3 regions of the Paenarthrobacter sp. NPDC089322 genome follow, and region 2 is predicted to be linked to each of the others. Evidence: riboswitches for the same ligand, from Rfam matches in the RefSeq annotation. Region 2 holds a riboswitch; each other region holds the start of a gene.

The links. A riboswitch is a leader RNA that binds a small molecule or an ion and turns the genes downstream of it on or off. The one in region 2 is predicted to bind S-adenosylmethionine.
Region 1: it holds a riboswitch for S-adenosylmethionine, as region 2 does, so the genes downstream of both, AB0N65_RS04620 (aminotransferase class V-fold PLP-dependent enzyme) here and AB0N65_RS14150 (DUF1737 domain-containing protein) in region 2, are expected to answer to the same signal.
Region 3: it holds a riboswitch for S-adenosylmethionine, as region 2 does, so the genes downstream of both, AB0N65_RS08455 (homoserine O-acetyltransferase) here and AB0N65_RS14150 (DUF1737 domain-containing protein) in region 2, are expected to answer to the same signal.

What each region holds. Positions count from the first base shown of each region.
Region 1 covers NZ_JBFBGW010000003.1:135,096-142,394, reverse strand. Annotated here, with positions in the region: gene AB0N65_RS04630 (ribosome small subunit-dependent GTPase A) at 1-792, shown strand, start outside; gene hisN (histidinol-phosphatase) at 846-1,658, shown strand; SAM riboswitch class IV at 1,840-1,953, shown strand; gene AB0N65_RS04620 (aminotransferase class V-fold PLP-dependent enzyme) at 1,983-3,392, shown strand; gene AB0N65_RS04615 (class I SAM-dependent methyltransferase) at 3,550-4,311, shown strand; gene AB0N65_RS04610 (metal-dependent transcriptional regulator) at 4,339-5,052, shown strand; gene AB0N65_RS04605 (hypothetical protein) at 5,089-5,463, shown strand; gene AB0N65_RS04600 (trypsin-like peptidase domain-containing protein) at 5,470-6,399, opposite strand; RNA gene ssrA (transfer-messenger RNA) at 6,667-7,035, opposite strand; gene smpB (SsrA-binding protein SmpB) at 7,163-7,299, opposite strand, start outside.
Region 2 covers NZ_JBFBGW010000014.1:29,101-36,399, forward strand. Annotated here, with positions in the region: gene AB0N65_RS14135 (aromatic amino acid ammonia-lyase) at 1-818, opposite strand, end outside; gene AB0N65_RS14140 (NtaA/DmoA family FMN-dependent monooxygenase) at 821-2,149, opposite strand; gene AB0N65_RS14145 (SulP family inorganic anion transporter) at 2,279-3,982, shown strand; SAM riboswitch class IV at 4,060-4,172, shown strand; gene AB0N65_RS14150 (DUF1737 domain-containing protein) at 4,187-4,453, shown strand; gene AB0N65_RS14155 (rhodanese-like domain-containing protein) at 4,450-4,860, shown strand; gene AB0N65_RS14160 (O-succinylhomoserine sulfhydrylase) at 4,861-6,069, shown strand; gene AB0N65_RS14165 (hypothetical protein) at 6,080-6,688, shown strand; gene AB0N65_RS14170 (glutamate--cysteine ligase) at 6,685-7,299, opposite strand, start outside.
Region 3 covers NZ_JBFBGW010000006.1:25,827-33,125, forward strand. Annotated here, with positions in the region: gene AB0N65_RS08430 (class II fructose-bisphosphate aldolase) at 1-566, shown strand, start outside; gene AB0N65_RS08435 (DeoR/GlpR family DNA-binding transcription regulator) at 590-1,384, shown strand; gene AB0N65_RS08440 (CPBP family intramembrane glutamic endopeptidase) at 1,466-2,239, shown strand; gene AB0N65_RS08445 (VOC family protein) at 2,401-3,039, opposite strand; partial or broken gene AB0N65_RS08450 (bifunctional o-acetylhomoserine/o-acetylserine sulfhydrylase) at 3,247-4,584, shown strand; SAM riboswitch class IV at 4,744-4,859, shown strand; gene AB0N65_RS08455 (homoserine O-acetyltransferase) at 4,874-5,995, shown strand; gene AB0N65_RS08460 (winged helix DNA-binding domain-containing protein) at 6,040-7,224, opposite strand; gene AB0N65_RS08465 (SGNH/GDSL hydrolase family protein) at 7,226-7,299, opposite strand, start outside.

The DNA of each region.
Region 1 (7,299 bases), on a different contig from region 2:
CGCAGCGCCGACGACACCGATCCCATCGAAAGGGTGGTGGTGGCCAACGCAGACCAACTCGTTGTGGTGGTCGCCGCCGCCAACCCGGAACCGCGTACCGGTTTTATCGACCGCGCCTTGGTGGCAGCTTACGACGCCGGTATCGAGCCACTGCTGCTCGTCACCAAAGCGGACGTCAGGGATCCCGCTGAGTTGTTGTCGAATTACCTCAGCCTGGACTTCCCGGTGATCATCAGCCGCACGGCCGACGCTGAAGCCTCCGGAATCGATGCCCGCTCGGATGATGGACTTTCCGCCCGTCTCGACAGCGACGCCGTATCGCGGTTGCGGGCACACCTGGACGGGAAAGTAACCGTCATGTTGGGCCACTCCGGCGTCGGAAAGTCGACCATGGTGAACGCGTTGACAGGTGCCGAGCGCGCCACGGGCGGGGTCAACGCAGTGACGGGCCGCGGTCGGCATACATCATCATCGGCCCTGGCACTGAAACTGGCCGATGCCCCATCCGGCAGTTGGATCATCGACACCCCGGGCATCCGCTCCTTTGGATTGGCCCACGTGGATCCCGACCGTATCCTGCATTCCTTCCCGGACCTCGAGCCGGGTACGGAAGCCTGCGAGCGGGGCTGCAAGCATGACGCCGGTGCCGTCAACTGCGGCCTGGACGCGTGGGTCACCGAGGGTCATGCCGGCCCGTCAGGCGTAGCCCGCCTGTCCTCGCTGCGCAGGCTGCTCGGAGCCGACCCGCGGCTGGAAGCCAAAGAGACCAAAGAACTGGGCACAGTCAACTAGACGACCCATCTTCACGTCCCCGTGCACAGAACGATTCACGATAACTTGGTGGCATGACCCAACCCGTTTCCAGCTACAACGACGACCTGCGCCTGGCCCATGTCCTGGCAGATTCCGTGGATGCACAGACCATGGACCGCTTCAAGGCATTGGACCTGCAGATCGAGACCAAGCCCGACCTGACCCCCGTCACCGACGCCGACAAGGCAGCAGAAGAGGCGATCCGTGGCCAGTTGTCCCGCTCACGTCCCCGTGATGCCGTCCTTGGCGAGGAGTTCGGCAGCAGCGGTCATGGTTCGCGTCGCTGGATCATCGATCCCATCGACGGCACCAAGAACTTCGTGCGCGGCGTGCCGGTGTGGGCCACGTTGATCGCGCTCGTCGACGAGGGCGAACCCGTGGTTGGCGTAGTGAGCGCACCGGCACTGGGCAAGCGTTGGTGGGCGGCCAAGGGCATGGGCGCGTACACGGGACGTTCACTTGCCTCGGCCACGCGGCTCAAGGTTTCCAACGTGTCACGACTCGCCGACGCCTCATTGTCCTATTCGAGCCTCTCCGGCTGGAAAGAGCGTGGCAACCTTGACGAGTTCCTTGGCCTCACGGAAGACGTGTGGCGGACCCGTGCCTATGGCGATTTCTGGTCCTATTGCCTCGTCGCCGAGGGCGCGGTGGACATAGCCTGCGAGCCCGAACTCAACCTCTACGATATGGCCGCACTAGTGCCGATCGTCACGGAAGCGGGGGGTCGCTTTACATCCCTGGAGGGCGAGGACGGTCCCTTCGGAGGCAATGCCCTCGCCACCAATTCCATCCTGCACTCCGAAGTCCTGAAGCAACTGAATCCTGGACTGGACGATCTCCTCTGACACAGCCCGGCACGCGACTTCACGGCCGGTTTGCAGAATTTTCGACGGCGGATGCCCCCTTCCGGGGGCTTCCGCCGTTTTTTCTTCGTCAAAACGAGGATTTTCCAATCCGCCGTAACAATGTGCTTAACAAAGGATCCGGCTTTGGAACGGGCGCGGAGAGTGCCCTAACCTCTTTACAGGTCACGAGTGCCAGCGCAAAACCCCGGTTTGCTGGCCGGCAACCCTCCATTCGCGGTGGGGTGCCCCGGGTGACGACCTGGCCGGTCCGGAACGGATGCGGCAAGCGCGGATCCCTTGGGGATCCCTCTTGAGTGAGGTCCAATGAGCACTGCTACGTTCAACTCCACCATCCTGCCGTCCCTGGCCGCCGAAGAATCGGTGCGCGAAGCCGCCGCAGGCCGTCCCCTGGCCGCAGTTACCGGTGCCGAACTGCAAGCTCCCCTGATCCAGGGCGGACACGTCCGCTACGCAAACCTGGACTACGGAGCGTCCGCACCGGCCTTGACGATCGTGTCCGCATATCTGAACGAGATTCTCCCGTACTACGCGAGCGTCCACCGCGGCGCCGGATACGCCTCACAGATCAGCACCTCCGTTTATGAGAACTCCCGCAACGTGGTCCGCGAGTTCGTCGGCGGCAGGCCCGATGACTCGGTCATTTTCACGCGGAACACCACCGATTCCCTGAACCTGCTGGCCGGCTGCCTGCCTCAACTGGCCGGGAAGCACACTGGTGAGGTCCTGTACCTGGACATCGAGCACCACGCGAACCTCCTTCCTTGGCAAGGAGTCCCGCATCGCAGTGTCGTCGCCCAATCCACCTTGACCGGCACCGTGGCCAAGCTGCGTGACGAACTCAGCCAGGGTGGGGTCTCCTTGCTGGCCGTCACAGGCGCATCCAACGTAACGGGCGAGATCCTGCCTATCGCCGAACTCGCAGCACTCGCGCACGAGTACGGTGCACGCATTGTGGTGGATGCCGCGCAACTCGCCCCGCACCGCCGCATCAACATCGCCGAAGCCGATGTCGACTACGTGGTCTTCTCCGGCCACAAGCTCTACGCACCGTTCGGTGCGGGCGTCGTGGTCGGCCGCCCGGACTGGCTCGACGCCGGCACTCCGCACCTTGCCGGCGGTGGCGCGGTCCGCGAAGCACGTCTGGATTCCGTCAGCTGGGCTACGGGTCCGGCACGCCACGAGGGCGGTTCACCCAACGTTCTCGGCGCCGCGACCCTGGCTCGCGCCACTCAAGTACTGTCCGCGCTTGACCCCCAGGCGTGGCATGATCACGAGGCAGGCATCCGCTCCTATCTGGTTGAAGGTTTACGGGCAATCGATGGTGTGACCGTCCACCAGATTTTCAGCGATTCCGTGGACACCATAGGCGTGGTCAATTTCTCGGTGGAGGGATTCGACGCCGGACTGGTCGCGGCCTACCTTGCAGCTGAGCACGGCGTCGGTCTCCGTGACGGCCGCTTCTGCGCTCACCCCCTCCTCAAGCGCCTCGGGCTGCCTTCGGGGTCCTTGCGTGCAAGCTTCGGCGTCGGCTCCCGGTTGGAGGACGCGGCCCGCTTGCTCGCCGGTATCGAGGAGTTGAAGCGCACCGGACTTGGCTGGGACTACGTCGTGGACGAGGGCCGTTGGGTTCCCGCCAACGATCACCGCAGCTACCCCGAATGGGCACCGAACACTCCAGGTACCGCCGGCGCTGCACCCTGCACAGTCGACTAAGCAGGAGCCCACCTGCCGAGCACTGACCCACGGGAGCGTCCGGTAGTCCACTGACGTATTCGTTCCGGATCCTGCGGTAGATTCGTAGGTATCCCACGGCGTTTGCGGCAAAAGGAGTTTGTGCGTGGCCATGCGTTCAACTGGAGTCTCCGGCCGTATGGGCAGGGGCGGCGGCCCCCGGCTCCATGCCCGGCGCCGGCACGAACTTGGCCAGAGCTTCCAGGACGGCGGGGAGCATTATGACCGCGTGCGCCCGGGCTACCCGGCAGACTCCGCCGATTGGTTGATTCCCCCCGGTGCAATGTCCGCCGTTGACGTTGGTGCGGGCACAGGAAAGTTCACTGCACTTCTGGTTAAGCGTAACTTGGCGGTGACCGCCGTCGATCCTTCCAACGACATGCTGGAACAATTGCGAAAGTCCTATCCGCACGTCATTGCACTGGAGGGAACGGCCGAGGCGACCGGACTGGCGGACTCAGCATTCGACGTCGTCAGCGTTGCCCAGGCGTGGCACTGGTGTGACCCGCTCGAGGCGAGCACGGAGCTGGCCCGTATCCTCAGTCCGCAAGGGGTTCTGGGCCTGATCTGGAACCAACTGGATACCTCTGTACCTTGGGTCCACCGCCTTTCACGCATCATGCATGCCGGCGACGTCCACAAACCGGGTTTCCGGCCGGTCATCGGCCCGGAATTCAAGGACGCAGAGAGCCACCTCACGACGTGGACGGACACGGTTTCGCCGGAAGATGTCATGGAACTGACCAAGTCCCGCAGTTATTACCTCCGCGCCAATGACACTACCCGCGCGAAGGTCATGGCCAACCTTGAGTGGTACTTGTACGAGCATCTTGGCCATGCGCCGGGAGAGCTTCTCGGATTGCCCTACCTCACGCAGACCTGGCGGGCCCGCAAGGCCTGAATCCCGCGGCCACGGTAGGCTTGGACTGTGAAGACCAGTACGCCCTCCTCCTCGATCGAGGACTACGTCAAGGTCATTTACTCCTACACGGAGTGGCAGGACAAGCCCATCACGTCATCCCAACTGGCCCAGCGGCTGGGTGTTGCCAACTCGTCGGTGTCCGAGATGGTGCGAAAACTCAAGGACCAAGGTTTGGTGGACCACCAACCCTACAGTGCCATTCGGTTGACGCCGGAAGGCATGCGCCTGGCGTTGGCGATGGTCCGGCGCCACCGTCTCATTGAGACCTACCTGGTTGAGGAACTGGGATACAGCTGGGATGAAGTCCACGACGAAGCCGAGATGTTGGAACATGCAGTCTCGGATACCTTCATCGAGCGCATGGCAGCAAAGCTTGGCCACCCCGTGCGGGATCCGCACGGCGATCCCATTCCGGCAGCCGACGGCTCAGTCGACCTACCGCATGCCTACCGCATGATTGAACTGGATGAGGGACACTCCGGCCGGATAACCCGCATCAGCGACGAAAACCCCGACCTTCTCCGGTACCTCGCCGCCGAAGAGATCGCCCTCGACTCACCTGTCGAGGTTGTGGGGCGCAAGCCGTTCGGCGGGGCGCTCGTGGTGCGGATCGGGAGTGGAACACGGCGACGTGAATTCGATCTCGCCGATGAAGTCACGTCAGCCCTCTGGGTACAGAGCGGCGAAGTCCACGAGGGCTGTATTCTCCCGGCCCGCTGACAAGCTGCCCCGGCGCGTCCGGTCCCGTATCGTTGAATGGTGATGAGTAGACGTGACGCAGCCCTGGCCCTCGATATTTCCATGGAAATGGCCCAGCGCCACGGGATCCCACCGCGCGTTTCCGATGCGGAGTTCCGCGAGCTCCAGGAAAATCCGCCGGCCTGGCTGCTCCAGTCACGTGCCAACCGAACGGGTAAACGACCGGTCTGGATCCACCTGACGTGTGCAGTGTGCGGATACTCGGAGGCGGTGCGGCCAAAGAAATGGTGGCCTGACTTCTCCTTCGTGTTCTGCGGACATCATCGGAACAACGAGTTGCCGGAGCTCTTCCCGGGAGATGTCCGCAGCGAATACGACGGCATCGGCAGCCGGTTCGTAGGCATCGTGGACGTCCCCAAGGAGCAGTCCTAGCCCGTATCAGCGCGGTTGGCTCATCTCGGAAGGTACCGCCATGAGCTGCAGTATCTTCCCCTCCCGGAGCACCGTCAGTAGGAACGGCTCGCCGATCGCCTCGGCGAACAAGAGTTTCTGGAGACTTTCCGCGCTGGAAACCGCACGTCCCAGCGCGCGGAGGACCAAATCCCCTGGTTGGAGTCCGGATGATTCTGCCGGTGAGCCGGCGATGACTTCCACCACCCGGAGGCCCTCTTTCTGCCCGGTCCGGACCACAGCGCTGGCGTCAAGCGGGATGGGTGTACTCACCAAGCCCAGGTAGGCGCGTCGAACCCTGCCATCCTTGAGGAGGGACGCAATGATGCGCTGCGTGGTCTTGTTGATGGGGACAGCCAATCCGAGGCCCAGTCCCGCCACCGCTGTGTTGATACCGACGATCCGTCCCCGGGTGTCAGCCAACGCGCCCCCGGAGTTTCCCGGGTTCAGTGCTGCATCCGTTTGGATGACGTCTTCTATGACACGCCTGTGCTCCCCCGCCCGTACGGGAATGGAACGCCCCAAACCACTGACGACGCCGGCGGTCACCGATCCCGCCAAGCCGAGCGGGTTGCCCACCGCGATCACCAATTGCCCAACCCGCAGGGAATCGGCGTTCCCCAGGATGGCTGGCGGAGGCGTGGACCGCAGACCACGGACGACTGCCAGATCGGAGAGCGGATCGGCACCAACCAACTCTACGTCGCTGTTTTTGCCGTTTGCGAACACGGCGCGGCCCGACTGGATGCCTGCCACTACGTGCGCGTTGGTCAACATATAGCCATCACCAGTGAAGACCACAGCCGAACCGCTGCCCATCCGCACCTGTCCACGGCGTGTGCTCGTCATTTCAATCGCGGCCACGTGGGGCGTGACGGATTCTGCCACACGGATGACGATGGTCGAATAGGCGTCCATCGCCGCATCATCATCAGCGTACGAACCTGATACGTCTTCCCCCCGCGCCAACGGCGAAGGCAGATCCTCAGGTAGTTCAAAATCCGGCTCGGTGCTCATCACATGCCTCCTGCCACCGCCATGCATCCCGTCACTGGTCTTCGTACAGTGCTTATCGAATACAACGACTTTCAAGGGGACGCTAGTCCGGATTCGCCTACGCCGTGGGTGAACGCCGGCTGCCGGATAAAAGAAAACCCCCGGATCACAAGGATCCGAGGGTCTTCAGGGTGGAGATGGGGGGAATTGAACCCCCGTCCGATGTCGTGTTGTCAGGGCTTCTCCGGGCGCAGTTTGCGTCGGATTTTCTCGGCCCCAGCCATCCTGCAAACAGGTGGCTGATCCGGGCCCAGTCATCTAAGAGTCCCGTTTACCTCAATGACGAAGGCAAACAGCAGTGGCTATCTAAATGACGCCAGGAACCGGGGCGATAGCAACCCCGGGCTGACGGACTGTCTTACTGCTTAGGCAGCAAGAGCGAAGTCAGTGCGCTTAGATTCGGCACTTATTGGTTTGCAGACAGCGTTTACGAGATAATTCTGCATCCTCGGCCCGCTTCACCTGTCGCGACTAACATCGTCGAAACCGATCATCCCCGTATTTTGTTACCAAACCGGCAGGCGGATCGAACCATCGAATTCCTACCGGACTATCCATCATAACGCATGTTCCGTGTCGATCATTCCCGGGACACGAGCTATGTTGCCCATAATCCGCTGCCGGGTTAGCGGCGGTTCCGCTCCCGCAGTTCACGCAGCGATTCACGCTTGTCCTGCTGCTCGCGGAGCGTTTGGCGTTTGTCGTAATCCTTCTTGCCGCGGGCAATGGCGATTTCGACCTTGGCCCGCCCGTCCAGGAAGT
Region 2 (7,299 bases):
CCGCTCAACAGCCGGCGAACAGCGGCGGCCGATTTCCGCTGGCCGTCCACCGCCTTGGCCGCCTGGATCGCCGCCGAAAAGGGACTCAGGTTCCCGCCGCCGTCGTACCGTGCGATGGTCTCCAGCGACAGGGACAGCGCGACGTCGGCCAGGCCAGCCACCTGCTGCAGCCTCACCAAGGCGAGAGTCCCGGAACCTACGGAATACGCATTGGCGCTGACCAACGCAAGGGCCTCACCGGGTGCGAGGGTAAGTGGTTGGAGTCCGGCGTCCGCGAGCGCTTTGGCGCCGGGCACCAGGGTTCCCGCCGCATCGATTGCTGTTCCCTCGCCGATCGCAACGGCGGCGACGGCGGCGAGCTGGGTGAGGTCGGACGAGCCCACCGAACCCTCGCGCGGGATTGCGGGGAACACACCACGGTTCAGCAGCTCAGCGTAGAAGCGCGCCGTTTCCGGCCTGACACCGGAACCGCCGCGGCTGAAGCCGACGAGCCGCGCCAGGATGACCGCACGCGCGGAAGACCTGTCCAGATACTCGCCTACGCCGCTGTTGTGATACCGGACCACCTGCACCTGGTACGCGAGGACGGCCTTCTCCTCCACAACCGTGTCCCGGCCGGAGCCCAGCAGCGTGTTGAGCCCGTACACCCTTTGCCCGGAAGCAGCCGCCCGCTCCACGACCTCCCGTGATCGGCCGATCAAAGTCAACGCATCATGGTTGAGTTCCACGTGAAACAGTGGGTCCAGGGCCACGAGGGCCACCTCGCGGGGGTGGACATGCGAGGTGCCGATCACCAACGTCCTGGAGTCCTCGGTCATCGTCAAAAGTCCAGCAGGTTCTGCCGGAACCCGCCGTTGCCGTAACTCGTCCTCAACAGCCCGCGCCTCCGCAGCTCGGGCGTGAGCTTGTCCAGCACGCCGTGTACCGTGACAGGATCCACGAAACCCGAGAACAGGAAGCCGTCCCCGCCCACGGCCTCGCCTGTCTCCTCCAGGTAGTCGGCGATCTCGCTCACCGTGCCAATGATCGAATCGCCGGCGCCGCCGCTGCGGGCCTGCAGGATCTGGCGGAGGGTGGAACCGGGCGGGGCCGCTTTGGCGAAGTGTTCCAGAGTGCCTTGGTTACTGTTGGTGCTCAACTCCGGCAGTGGTGCGTCGAGGTCGAATTGCTTGAAGTCGATCACGGACAAATAGGAGATGGAGTTGAGTTGGCTGTCGATATCCCGCTGTGTGAGCTCCCGCCGTTGGGCCCGCAGCTCTTCGGCCTCTGCAGCAGAACCAACCACCGTGGGCTTCAGGACGAACAGCACCTTGATGTCGTCAGGATTCCTGCCGGCCTTCGCCGCCTCGTCCCGGATCGAATCCCGGTAGGCCTTCATACCGTCCACACCACGTGCCAACGCAATCGCCACATCGGCGTGGCCGCCCGCAAATGCCTTGCCACGCGGTGAGGCACCGGCCTGCACCAGGACTGGTTCCTCGGGCAAAGGTGCAGTGTTCAACGGTCCCCGGACTTTGAAGAAGTCACCCTCGTGGTTGATCGGGTGCACCTTCCGGTGATCGGCAAAAACGCCGGCGGAAACGTCCTCCAGCACAGCGTCAGGTTCCCAGCTCCGCCAAAGCCGCCTGACGACGTCGACGAATTCCTCGGCCTTCTCGTAGCGGAGGTCGTGTTCGATCTGCTGGTCCAGGCCGTAATTCTGGGCGGCAAGGTCGCTGCCGGAGGTGACCACGTTCCACCCCAACTGTCCGTCGGAGAAGTGCTGCAATGTGGCCAGCAGGCGTGCCGCCGTGAAGGGCGGATAGAAGGAGGCGCTGACCGTCGGCACGATCCCGAGGTGCTCCGTGGCCGAAAGGAGGTACGGGACCAACGCCAGCGGATCGTGCTTGGGCGCGAAGGACGCATGCGCCAGCGAGACCTCGGCCGTGCCGCCGTATGTGTCCGGGACAGTCAGTGAATCCTCGATGATGAACAGGTCCAGGCCCGATTGTTCGAACGCCCGCACGGCCTCCTGGTAGAGGGCAGGCTTCTTCCAGTCGTAGCCCAGGCTGTAGCCGGGAGTCCCCCACCCCTGGACCCCGAAGCCGTGGCCCACGAACCATCCGAAATGCAGCATGGGCTTGAGTGTAGAACCGCTTTGTCCGATCACCGCGACCTGATTTCATGCGAAGTTACAGGGGGTCGTACTGCGTCAATTATGCTCCCGCAGCGTCATATTTGGAGGGGCCAGGCCACCGTCCGGGTTCCCCATTCCGCTTAGGTCCGGAATGATCGCTGTATGAGTGCGCCCCCGGCAGTCCGAACCTCCCTCGACAAACTGCGCAGCGCCTGGGCCCTCAAGGGATACAAGCGGGAGTGGCTGCGGCACGATCTTGTGGCGGGCGCCGCCTTGTTCGCCTTGCTGGTTCCGGCAGGCATGGCCTACGCGCAGGCCGCGGGACTCCCTCCCGTCACCGGGCTCTACGCGACTGTTGTTCCGTTGCTGGTGTACGCCGTCGTCGGGCCGTCCAGGATCCTGGTTCTCGGCCCGGACTCGGCTTTGGCACCGCTGATCGCGGCAGCGATCATGCCGCTCGCCGTGGGCGGCGGGGAGAAGTCGGTGGCACTGGCCGGGCTCCTGGCCATATTGGTTGGCGTCATCATGCTCCTAGGTGCTGCGCTGCGCCTGGGAACCATCACCGGGTTGCTGTCCAAACCCATCAGGCTCGGGTACCTCAACGGCCTTGCCGTGTACGTTGGCCTGTCGCAACTGCCGGCGTTCCTTGGCATCGAGGCCGGCGACGGATCGATCTGGGAGAAACTCGGCAAGGCCTTCACATCGGTGGTCGACGGCGGCACCAACTACATCGCCGTGGCTTTGGGGCTGGGATCGCTGGCGTTGATCTGGATCCCGCGCCTCCTGAAATGGAAAGTGCCCGGGGTGTTGCTGGCAGTGGTGGCCTCCTGCCTGGCTACGGCCCTGTGGGGATTGAACGACGACGTCAAGGTCACCGGGGCGCTGCCGCAGGGACTTCCGGCGCCGGCACTGGACGGAATCAGCTGGGCCGATGCCCTTGCTTTGGTCCCGCCAGCAGCAGGCATTGCCCTGATGGCGTTTGCGGACACCGGCGTCCTGTCCCAATCGCTGGCTGCCAAGGAAGGAAAGAGGGTGTCCGGAAACCGGGAAATGGCCGCTCTGGGCGCCGCCAACGCCGCCACCGGATTCCTTGGCGGTTTCCCGATCTGCGGGAGCAGTTCGCGGACTCCAGTTGCCGTGGACGCGGGCGCAAAATCGCAACTCACGGGCGCCGTCGGAGCGGCCCTGGTCCTGGCCTTCATGCTGCTGGCACCGGGGGTGACCGAGTATCTGCCCTCCGCAACGCTGGCCGCCGTGGTGATCGCCGCGGCCATTGCCCTTGCCGACCCGGCTGGGGTCCGCCGATTGCTGCGCCTGAGCCGCAGCGAGTCCGTGGTGATGCTTGCGGCGTTCCTCGGGGTGCTCCTGGTGGGTGTGCTGCAGGGAATCCTGGTGGCCATTGCCCTGGCGCTGCTCGACTTTGTCCGGCGGGCCTGGAATCCCTACCGGACGGAACTGGGTGGGCAGGAAGGCCGGCCGGGCTACCACGACCTCACCCGCCATCCCGAGGGCGCACGCATCCCGGGCCTCCTGATCCTCCGGTTCGACGCTCCCTTGTTCTTCGGCAACGGCCAGGTCCTGGCGGGCTTTGTCCGGGAAGAACTGGATGAGGCCGAGGACCACGTCACGCATGTGATCCTCGCGGCCGAACCCATCACGGGCATCGACACCACGGCACTGGATGACCTTGTGACGTTGGACGAGTGGCTTGCCCGTCGGGGTGTCGACTTGGTTTTCGCTGAGCTGAAAGGGCCCGTCAAGGACAAGCTGGTCCATCTGGGCACGGCCGCCCGGTTCACGCCGGACCATTTCTATTCCACCGTGGGCGCGGCCGTCCGGGACCTCCGGAACCAGCAGTCACAGTAGCCGCCGTTACGCAAGATGACGCCCACCGGCACTGCAACAAATGCGGCGCCGCGCCCGTGGATGTTACGTTTTTCTTGAGTAATGAGCACCAGCGTTAAGCCCTGACTTGCTGGTCGGCAACCCTCTCTCCGGCGGGGTGCCTCAGGTGACTACTCGGCGTATTCGACACTTCGAACTGCAAGCGTGACTGAGGAGCACCGCCCAATGCCTGAACCCACTGAAGAAAAACTCTCCTACCGCCTGATTACCGGCCCAGATACCCGCGACTTCTGCGAGCGCATCAGCAACGCCCTCGCCGAAGGCTACGTACTGCACGGCAGCCCGTCAGCGACGTTCAACGGCACTGACGTGATCGTGGCTCAGGCGGTCGTGCTGCCCACTGCCATCGCCAGCGCGGATGCCGCAGTCGCGAGCGCTGTGGACCAGCTGGAGAACTACGAGGACGAGGAAGCATTCGAGGGACACGCATGAGCTACGCAGGTGACCTGACCCCGCACGACGCGTGGGCAAAGCTTGAAGAGGGCGCCATCCTGGTGGACGTGCGCACCGAGGGCGAGTGGGCCCACATCGGCATCCCCGATACCAAGGCCACGGAAAACGATCCCCTGTTCATCCAGTGGAACCTCGCCGGCGGCATCCCGAACTCCCGCTTCCTCGAGGACCTGCAGCAGCAGGCTCCCGAGGGCGACGGCGTTGAACTCGTGTTCATCTGCCGCTCCGGCCAGCGCTCCATCTCTGCCGCCATCGCAGCAACCCAAGCCGGCTTCACGTCCTACAACGTGCTTGAAGGCTTTGAAGGTGAGCCGGACCGTTACGGCGAACGCACCGTGAATGGCTGGAAGAACCGTGGCCTGCCGACGAACCTGGGGACCGACTAAGTGACTTTCAATCCCGACGCCGCCGGCTGGAGCCCTGACACCCAGGCAGTCCGTGGCGGACTTGACCGTACCAATTTCCAGGAAACGGCCGAGCCTGTCTTCCTGAACTCCGGCTTCGTTTACGAATCCGCCGCAGCTGCAGAACGCGCCTTCACCGGCGAAGACGAGCGCTTCGTCTACTCACGCTACGGCAACCCGTCGGTAGCTACCTTCCAAGAGCGGCTGCGCCTGCTCGAAGGAACCGAAGCGTGCTTTGCGACGGCGTCCGGCATGTCCGCGGTGTTCACCGCCTTGGGTGCCTTGCTGGCTGCCGGTGACCGCGTGGTGGCGGCCCGCTCCCTGTTCGGTTCATGCTTTGTGATCCTCAACGAGATCCTGCCGCGCTGGGGCGTTGAAACGGTCTTCGTTGATGGTCCGGACCTGGACCAGTGGCGCGACGCCCTCTCCCGGCCGACCACCGCTGTCTTCTTCGAATCACCATCCAACCCGATGCAGGAAATCGTCGATATCCAAGCCGTCAGCGACCTCGCGCATGCTGCGGGAGCGACTGTCGTCGTCGACAATGTCTTTGCCACTCCGCTGCTGCAGCGTTGCGGCGAGCTGGGCGCGGACGTGATCGTCTACTCCGGCACCAAGCACATTGACGGCCAGGGCCGTGTCATGGGCGGAGCGATCCTTGGAACCAAGGAATACATCGACGGTCCGGTCAAACAGCTCATGCGCCACACAGGTCCTTCCCTCTCGGCCTTCAATGCGTGGGTGTTGACCAAGGGCCTGGAGACGATCGGGCTGCGCGTGAACCATAGCTCGGCCTCTGCGTTGAAGATCGCGGAATGGCTGGAGCAGCAGCCAGCCATCAGCTGGGTCAAGTACCCGCTGCTGAAGTCGCACCCGCAGTACGAGCTTGCCACCAAGCAAATGAAGGCCGGTGGCACCGTCCTGACGTTCGAACTCTCGCCGTCGGCTGGCCGCACTGCCAAAGAGGCGGCGTTTGCCTTGCTGGATGGACTGGGTGTCATCGACATCTCCAACAACCTGGGCGACTCCAAGTCCCTCATCACCCACCCCGCTACCACCACTCACCGGGCTATGGGTCCGGAGGGTCGTGCGGCGATTGGCCTGACTGATGGCGTGGTCCGTTTGTCTGTTGGTCTCGAGGACGTGGACGACCTCATTTCGGATCTGGAGAAGGCCCTCAAACAGGTCTAACCTTGCTGCCATGAGCGGAAACCGCCCTTATCGCCGTGCCGGAGCAGTCATTGCCGCCGGCACGGCGATCTGGTTTGCGGGCATCTCCCCCGTGCAGCGTGTGTATATCACTGCTGACGCTGCTGCGCGTCTCCGGATGCTCCAGGCAGGAAAGCGCGGCTGGGTCGTTGGCCAGCATCTTGCTGCTGCAGGAACGGTGGCTGTCCCGGTGGGTTTCGCCGCGTTCGCTCGGGCACTTCCCCACGGGAAAGCCAAAGGATGGGCGATCGCCACTGCCGGCGCCCTGCTCACGGGTGCACCGCTGTTCGTGGCCAGCCTGGCGAACCGGGCCTCCAACCTGGAAAAATTTGCGTATCGGCGAGGCTCCAACTGGCCTTTCCTCGCATATTCCGGATTCCACGTCCTTGCCCTGGCCGCTCTGGGCGGGAGCCTGTTGGCGTCACCCGCCAAACGCTGGATCGGTGTCACTGCTGCCGCAAGCGCGCCTGTCTACGGGGCTATCCTGGTGGCGAAGAAGGACATCCCGCCGTTTGTGTTTTACCTCATAGAAGGTATCGCCGGCGCGTACCTGATGGTGTGGGAGGAACCTCCCGCCAGTGCGGAGCCGGGCCGGAACTAGGGCCTCCGAACCCTCGTCAGCGTCGGGGCCGCATCCTTGTGAGCCGCGGCATCCTTGTGCGCTGCCGCGGAGGCACCCCGCATGGTCATTTTCACTGCATGCCCAACCACCGCTCCCAAGGCCTCGGCCGTGGGCGGCGAACCCGCTGCGGCATGCCCGCCCCTTTGGCGGTTGCTGAAGCGCACCGCGGCCTCGCGTTGTTCATGGGCTCCGTTCCCACGCTCGAGGATGTCCGAGATCCCGGCCTTCACCAACTCCAGCTCGCCTTGGTCATCCAGCACAGGGCTAAGGTAGTCCACCAATGCCCACACCACCTCGGCCGCGGGCTGTGGCCGGAAATCGCCGAAGTCCAAGAGGTCTCCGCGCAAACCAACGTTGCTCGCCTGCCAACTCGCCATCCGAAGGAGTGCCGTAGGCACGGAGGCGGGCTCAACGCCGTCGAGCATTTCCAAGGAAGCCGTCTCCACCAAAGCCCGCACCAACACCGCGATCAGTGCCGCGTCCTCCGACCTCAGGCAGACATCGGCCACCCGGACTTCCACGGTGGGATGGTTCCGTGAGATACGTGCGTCGAAGTAGATCATGCCTTCGTCCAGGAGCACGCCCGTCTC
Region 3 (7,299 bases), on a different contig from region 2:
TCGCCGCAGTGGACTTGGGGTTCGGGTCCGTCATGTTCGACGGCGCGCACCTGCCCTACGACTGGAACGTTGAGGTCACCCGCCGGGTTGCCCGGTATGCCCGGGAGCGTGGCGTCTACGTTGAAGCCGAACTCGGCAAAGTGGGCGGGAAGGATGGAGCCCACGCGCCCGGTGTACGAACGGATCCTGCCGAGGCCAAGGCGTTCGTCGACGCCACGGGGGTAGATGCGCTCGCCGTTGCCGTTGGGTCATCCCATGCCATGACGGAACGCAGCGCCGAGCTGGACCTGCCGCTGATAGGCAGGTTGAAATCCGCAGTGGGAAAGCCTTTGGTCCTTCACGGCTCTTCAGGCGTCACAGACGAGATGCTCGTAGGTGCGATTGGCGCCGGTATGACTAAGATCAACGTATCCACACATTTGAACGGGTTCTTCACCCGCGCCGTCCGTGAGTACCTCGATGCCAACCCTGCAGTGGTGGATTCCCGGAAGTACATCAAGGCCGGACGGGAAGCACTGGTGCTTGAATCCGCACGTATGCTGACGCTGTTCGCCAAAGCGAAATAGCCAGACCCCGCGAAAGGCTTGTCATGACCCGCACCGATCGGCTGACCGCCATCCTTGACCTCCTGGCCGAATCCGGCCACGTGGAAGTCGAGGACATCGTGACGCGGCTTGGCGTGTCACCTGCCACGGCACGCCGGGACCTCGACAGCCTGGCTAAACAGCGGCTCCTGAGCCGCACCCGGGGCGGCGCCACTACGGGATCCGTGGCCTACGACCTTCCCGGCCGCTACAACCGTGACGATCACGCGGAGGCAAAGCAGGACATCGCGCAGGCAGCATCTGCACTGATCCGGCCAGGTGCCGTAATCGGGCTCAGCGGTGGAACCACCAACACCGCCCTGGCGCAGTTGCTGTCCACCCGTGAGGACCTCAACGCACCGTCCAACCGTCCCACGCTCACCGTGGTCACCAACGCGATCAACATCGCATCGCAACTTGCAGTTCGTCCCAACATCAAGATCATGGTCACCGGCGGGATCCTCAACCCGCGTTCCTACGAGCTCGTGGGACCGTACACGGATGTGATCATGCAGAAGGTTGCCTTGGATATCGCGTTCATCGGCGTTAACGGCGTGGATCCGGACCTCGGCCCCACTATCACGGACGAGGGCGAAGCCATGGTGAACACTGTCATGGCCCGCCGCGCCACTGAATCCTATGTTGTGGCCGACTCGTCCAAGGTGGGGCGCCGCTCCTTTGCAGCCATGGCTGGTTACGAGTTCCGGCACCTCATCACGGACGCCGGCATCAAGGCCGAGGACAAGGCCGCGTTCGAAGCCAAAGGCACGGAAGTCATCGTCGCACCGGCAGCGGGCTGAGTTTCCGGTTCGACGGGGCGGCGTCAGAGCACTGTTCGTCGTTCCCGGCAAAGTGGCAGGAATTGAAGGCAAGATAGGTACATGTTCCTAGCGTCCCATCGCCGCCTGCGCGCCGAAGTACTGATCGTACTGGGCCTTTCGCTGGGCCAGTCAGCCGTGTATTCGGTGGTGCAGCTTTTGGACAAGATGACGCGCGCGCCACTGTCCGAGGCCACCTCGACGCTGAACAGGTCGCAAAGCAGCAGAGAATACTTCGACCTCACCTACCAGTTGTTGGACATTGTGTTCGCCCTGGTCCCCGTAGTCCTTGTGTTCTACTTCCTTTCATCGCACTCGCCGCTGAACCGGGAAGACGCGGGTGGTTCGGCCTTCGATCGGCTTGGGTTCAACTTCGCCCGTCCCGGCAGGGACATGTTGCAAGGGCTCGCGCTGGCCGCCGCCATCGGGATCCCGTCACTGGGCCTCTACGCGGTTGGGCGCGCACTGGGAGTGACCACAGCAATTGTGCCGAGCGGACTGGATGCGTACTGGTGGACCGTGCCCGTGTTGATTCTTTCGGCCATGCGACACGCGATCGTTGAGGAAGTGATCGTGGTGGCGTACCTTCTGGACCGGTTCGGAAAGTTTGGCTGGAGCACGGCGGTGGCGATCGTTGTCAGCGCCGTCCTGCGCGGCAGTTACCACTTGTACCAAGGATTCGGGCCGTTCATCGGGAACATGGTGATGGGCCTCGTGTTCGCATGGATCTATACCAAGACCAAGCGGGTCATGCCGCTGGTCATCGCGCACGCACTACTGGATATCGTGGCATTCGTCGGCTTCAGCCTCTTCGGCAAAGCGATGGGGCTGGGCTGACACGCTGCTTAGGCGCTCTCAGGGGAACTGCTTAAAGATATTCGGCCGCCATCGGTGGGTGACGTCATTGGCACCCGCTGATGGCGGCCGAAGCTGCACCCGGACACGCTGGCCGGGGAGTTGCCCCCTCGTGGAAGGGGACTGTTGGATAGTGACTCCGCCTAGATGGTGACGGCCCCCGAGGCGGTTTCGAACGTGACGGACATGATGCCCGGCGTGCCGTGGGGAGCCATCCATTGGACCGCGACGTCCTCAAGCGGCTTCTCCACAGGTTCGCCCAGCCATTCGGTGACACGTTCCGCCGAGCCTGCAATGGTCAGGCTGGACATCTTGACGTCGCTTTCATAAACCCTGGACGGGTGCAGCGACGGGTCGCCCTCCCACTTGAGCAAATACGGCACCTGCGGATCAGCGATGAGTCCGAGGATGCCGATCTGCTGCCACACCAGTTCGCGGCCATCGGGGAACTTCCTGTTGCCGGGTACCGCTGAGCGGCCAAGGCGTTCTTCGAACGGAGCGAGGTCGTCAACGGCGACGCACCAGCCCATCCAACCGCCACCCGCTGCCGAGCGTGCCCTGACTGCCTGGCCGAAGGGTGCCTTGTCGGAAGCGGGGTGGTCCAGGACCTCCACGACTTCCAGGTATTTGTTATCCGCCAAGGGAATGATCATGTTCCGGGTGCCGAAGCGCGGGTGCACTCCGCCCCGGACTGCGTCCACTCCCAGAGCTGCGGAAATTCGTTCTGTCGTGGCCAAAAGGCCATCTCGTTCACAAGCGTAAGAGACGTGATCCATGCGCATGGCTTCATCTTGGCACTTTGTGATCGGGGTCTCAGCTAAGTCCAGCCTAACTAAGGTGGGATGTTACTGAAATGCGTCCCGAGGCGTCATGCCGGTACGCGGAAACGACCCGAGAAGTCCGAAAAATTCCGTCTTCGTCACAAAGCGGACCGCCACGGCCGGCGCTTCCTAGACTGGCCCCACGCAACCCGCCCAACCAGAACAGCGCGCTACGACAAGGAGAATGCAATGTCCCACGGATGGTCCTTCGAAACCCGCCAGATCCATGCAGGCCAGGAGCCTGATGGCGCAACGGGCGCACGTTCCCTCCCGATCTACCAGACCACGTCTTTCGTTTTTCCCAGTGCTGAGAGTGCCGCCAACCGCTTTGCGCTGGCAGAGCTCGCGCCCATCTACACCCGGATCGGCAACCCAACGCAGGACGCCGTGGAACAGCGCATCGCGAGCCTGGAAGGGGGCCTTGGTGCCCTCCTGCTCAGTTCCGGACAGGCAGCGGAAACCTTCGCGATCCTGAACATTGCCGAAGCCGGAGACCACGTCGTGGCCAGCCCGAGCCTCTATGGCGGCACGTACAACCTGCTTGCGCATACGTTGAAGAAGTTCGGGATCTCCGTGACGTTCGTTGAGGACCCGGACAACCTGGAACAGTGGCGCGCGGCCGTCCAGCCCAACACCAAGCTGTTCTTCGGCGAGGTGGTTTCCAACCCGCGCCAGGACGTGCTGGACATCGAGGGAATTGCCGGGGTGGCGCACGAAGCGGGTGTGCCGTTGATCGTGGACAACACCCTCTCCACCCCGTATCTGATACGCCCCATCGAATGGGGTGCGGACATCGTGGTGCACTCAGCCACCAAATACCTTGGCGGCCATGGCGCGGCGATCGCCGGCGTGATCGTGGACTCAGGGAACTTCGACTTCTCCCGGGACCCGGAGCGGTTCCCCAACTTCAACACACCGGACCCCAGCTACAACGGCCTCGTCTACGCCCGGGACCTCGGGAAGGACGGCGCGCTTGGCGCGAACCTGTCCTACATCCTCAAGGCCCGGGTCCAACTGCTGCGCGACCTTGGCTCCGCGGTGTCCCCGTTCAACGCTTTCCTCATCGCCCAAGGACTTGAGACTCTGAGCCTGCGCGTGGAACGCCATGTCTCCAACGCCACTAAAGTGGCGGCATGGCTGGAAGCTCATGACGACGTCGAATCGGTCGCCTTTGCGGGTCTGCCGTCCAGCCCTTGGTATGACCGTGGACGGAAGTACGGGCCGCGGGGTACGGGCGCGGTTGTGGCATTCACCATCAAGGGCGGGGTCGAGGCAGGGAAGCGTTTTGTCGACGGACTCGAGCTCCACTCACATGTGGCCAACATCGGCGACGTTCGTTCGCTGGTCATCCACCCCGCGTCCACCACCCACAGCCAATTGACGGTTGAGCAGCAGGTTGCTGCGGGCGTCAACCCCGGCTTGGTCCGCCTGGCCGTCGGCATCGAGCATGTGGACGACATCATCGCGGACCTTCAAGCCGGATTCCGCAGTGCCAAGGGCGCATAATCACCGCCGCACCTGAGTATCACGGGGAGTGCCGTCCGACGAATATTCGCCGGACGGCACTCTGAAGTGCACCTTGCTGAACGAAAACGCCCCAAACCGTCACACAGCTGTCACATTCTTCGCCATGAAGGTGGTGTCTTTCCTAGACTCTACGTATTAGGTCATGAGTGCCAGCGAACAGCCCCGGCTTGCTGGCCGGCAACCCTCCTCCGCGGTGGGGTGCCCCGGGTGAGGACCTGGCCTGTCGCACGCAAGGCGATGGGCAAGCGCGAGGTTAGGTGTCAAAGGAATGACCATTACTGCTACAGCACTCCCGAAATCGGGCGAAGAAGACGGAACGGTCAAGTTCGCCAGCGTGGGTCCGCTGGATCTTGAAGCCGGCGGATACCTCCCGAACGTTGTCCTGGCCTATGAAACCTGGGGGCGCCTGAACGCGGATGCGTCCAATGCGGTCCTCATCCAACACGCGCTAACCGGCAGCACCCACGTGGCGCGGGGAGCCACGGACGAAGAAGGCTGGTGGGAACAGCTCGTCGGGCCGGGCGCCACCATCGACACCAACAGGTTCTTCGTGGTTTCCATCAACATCGTTGGCGGCTGCTACGGCAGCACGGGTCCTTCGTCCGAAGCTCCGGATGGTCGCCCCTGGGGATCCCGGTTCCCGCTTATCACGCTCCGCGACAGCACCGCGGCCGAAGCGCGACTCGCGGACGCTTTGGGCATTCAGGCGTGGCACGCCGTCCTGGGCGGTTCCATGGGTGGTGCGCGAGCGCTGGAGTGGGCAGTCACCTTTCCGGAACGTGTCCGGCGTTGTGCCGTGATCTCCGTGGGGGCCTACAGCACGGCGGAACAGATCGCGTTCGCCCAATCGCAGACCCTCGCCATCCGTCAGGACCCGAATTTCAACAACGGCGATTACTACGGCGGACCTGCCCCGGAAGCAGGATTGGCATTGGCGCGCCGGATCGCCCACATCACCTACCGTTCGGCCCTGGAACTCGATTTCCGCTTCGGCCGCGAAGCGCAGCACCAGGAAACCCCGCTGGCCGCACCGGTCCTGGGGGAGCGGGGGCGCTACCAGGTGGAGAGCTACCTCGACCATCAAGGCACCAAACTGGTCCGCCGCTTTGATGCCAACAGCTACATCGCCATCACCGAGGCCTTGATGTCCCATGACGTCAGCCGCGGCCGGGGAACGCTGCGGGAGGCCCTGGCCCAAGCCACTGCCGAATTCTTCGTGGCGGCGGTGGATACGGACCGTCTGTACTTCCCCGCGCAATCCCGGGAACTCGCCGACAACCTTCCCGGCGATGTTTCGGTCCACCTGATCGAGGCCCCCATCGGACACGATGGCTTCCTGACCGAGATCGGGCAGTTGTCCGTCCAGCTTCGTGAGGCATTCTTCGCCTGACCAAGCCGTTGCCTGACCAAGCAGTAGGCAGTGATGCCTGGGCTTCACACCAACGTGGCCTGAATCCCCAGGAACCGCCCATAGCGTTCCACCTCGGCATCCAGCGCCTGCTGTTCGGGCGCCGTGGCAGCACGGTTCATGCGGACGTGCACTTCGCAGGCTCCTCCGGAGAAAGCGTGGCGCCACCAACCGGCCAATCTGCCATCAAGCAGGACCACATGCATGGGGCCGTTGTCCTCAGGGAAGTAGGGTGCCGTGCCGCCGAGGTAGTGCCGGGATTGCGAGTACCCCATGACGTACTCGTCGTAGCACTGGATGAGGTCCACCCGCGGGAGTGCCGGCTCCGGGTCGGCCGTCCGCGGGGTCCGGTCCAGCGCTTCAACCTCCTCGGCAGCAAGGTAAAAGTCAACGCCGTCAATGACCACCGGGGTCAAGGATCCTTCTGAAAGCCCATGGGCTGCCTCGAGACCGCGTCGCACATCCTTTTGGGTCAGTCCGGACCATGCCGCGCAGTCCTTCACGGTGGCAGGGCCACGGCTGCTGAAATAGCGCAAGGCGAGTCGGCCCAGTGCCGCATCGCGGTCATCGCCGGTCAAAGGGCCACCAGCGGCGTTGGGAACCCGTTCCTCAAACAACGCATAGCTTTGCTTGAGGGCCCCGCCGGCGGAACGAACAGGAGTGCCGCTCACCAGGATTCCGCTGATCTCGGCGTGCATCAGGTGGTAGATAAAGCCAAGTCCTTTGCTCGGGAACCCGGCTTGTCCCAACACCACGGCAAGTTCTTCGCGCGTCTTATGTGCACCGCCCGCCACCGCTTCGGCGAGGATCTTTCCGCTTCGCGCAGCAGCGTCCTCGTCCACGCCGGTCTGCCGGTACATGCCCTTGTTTCCCTGATGTAGGCGGTCTGCCGACAACGCCATCAGCCAGCCCAGGTCCTCCCGGTGCACAAAGTGCCAGGTGGGACGAAGAATATGCGTTCGCAGGACGGTGCCATCAGCGACGGCTTGCTCCACGTCCTGGGCCGTTGATCCGTACGTCCGCTGGGCGAGGGTCCAGCGGGCGTAGGCAAACTCCTGCGACTGGACTGCCAGGAGGTTCCGGAGCGCCGCGCCGGTGTCCGCCGCATGGGGAGCCCGCAATTGTTGTCGTCGCAAACGCAGTCCCACCACATCCTCAGGCTGCAGGCCCAAACCGGCATCCAAGGGCCGCCCACCCGGTGCGTGCGTCATGTCAGCCGCGGGGCAGCATGCTGCCGGTGGGTCCGAAGACGGGCCCCGGCGTCGGGCGTTTGGGCGTAATGCCGT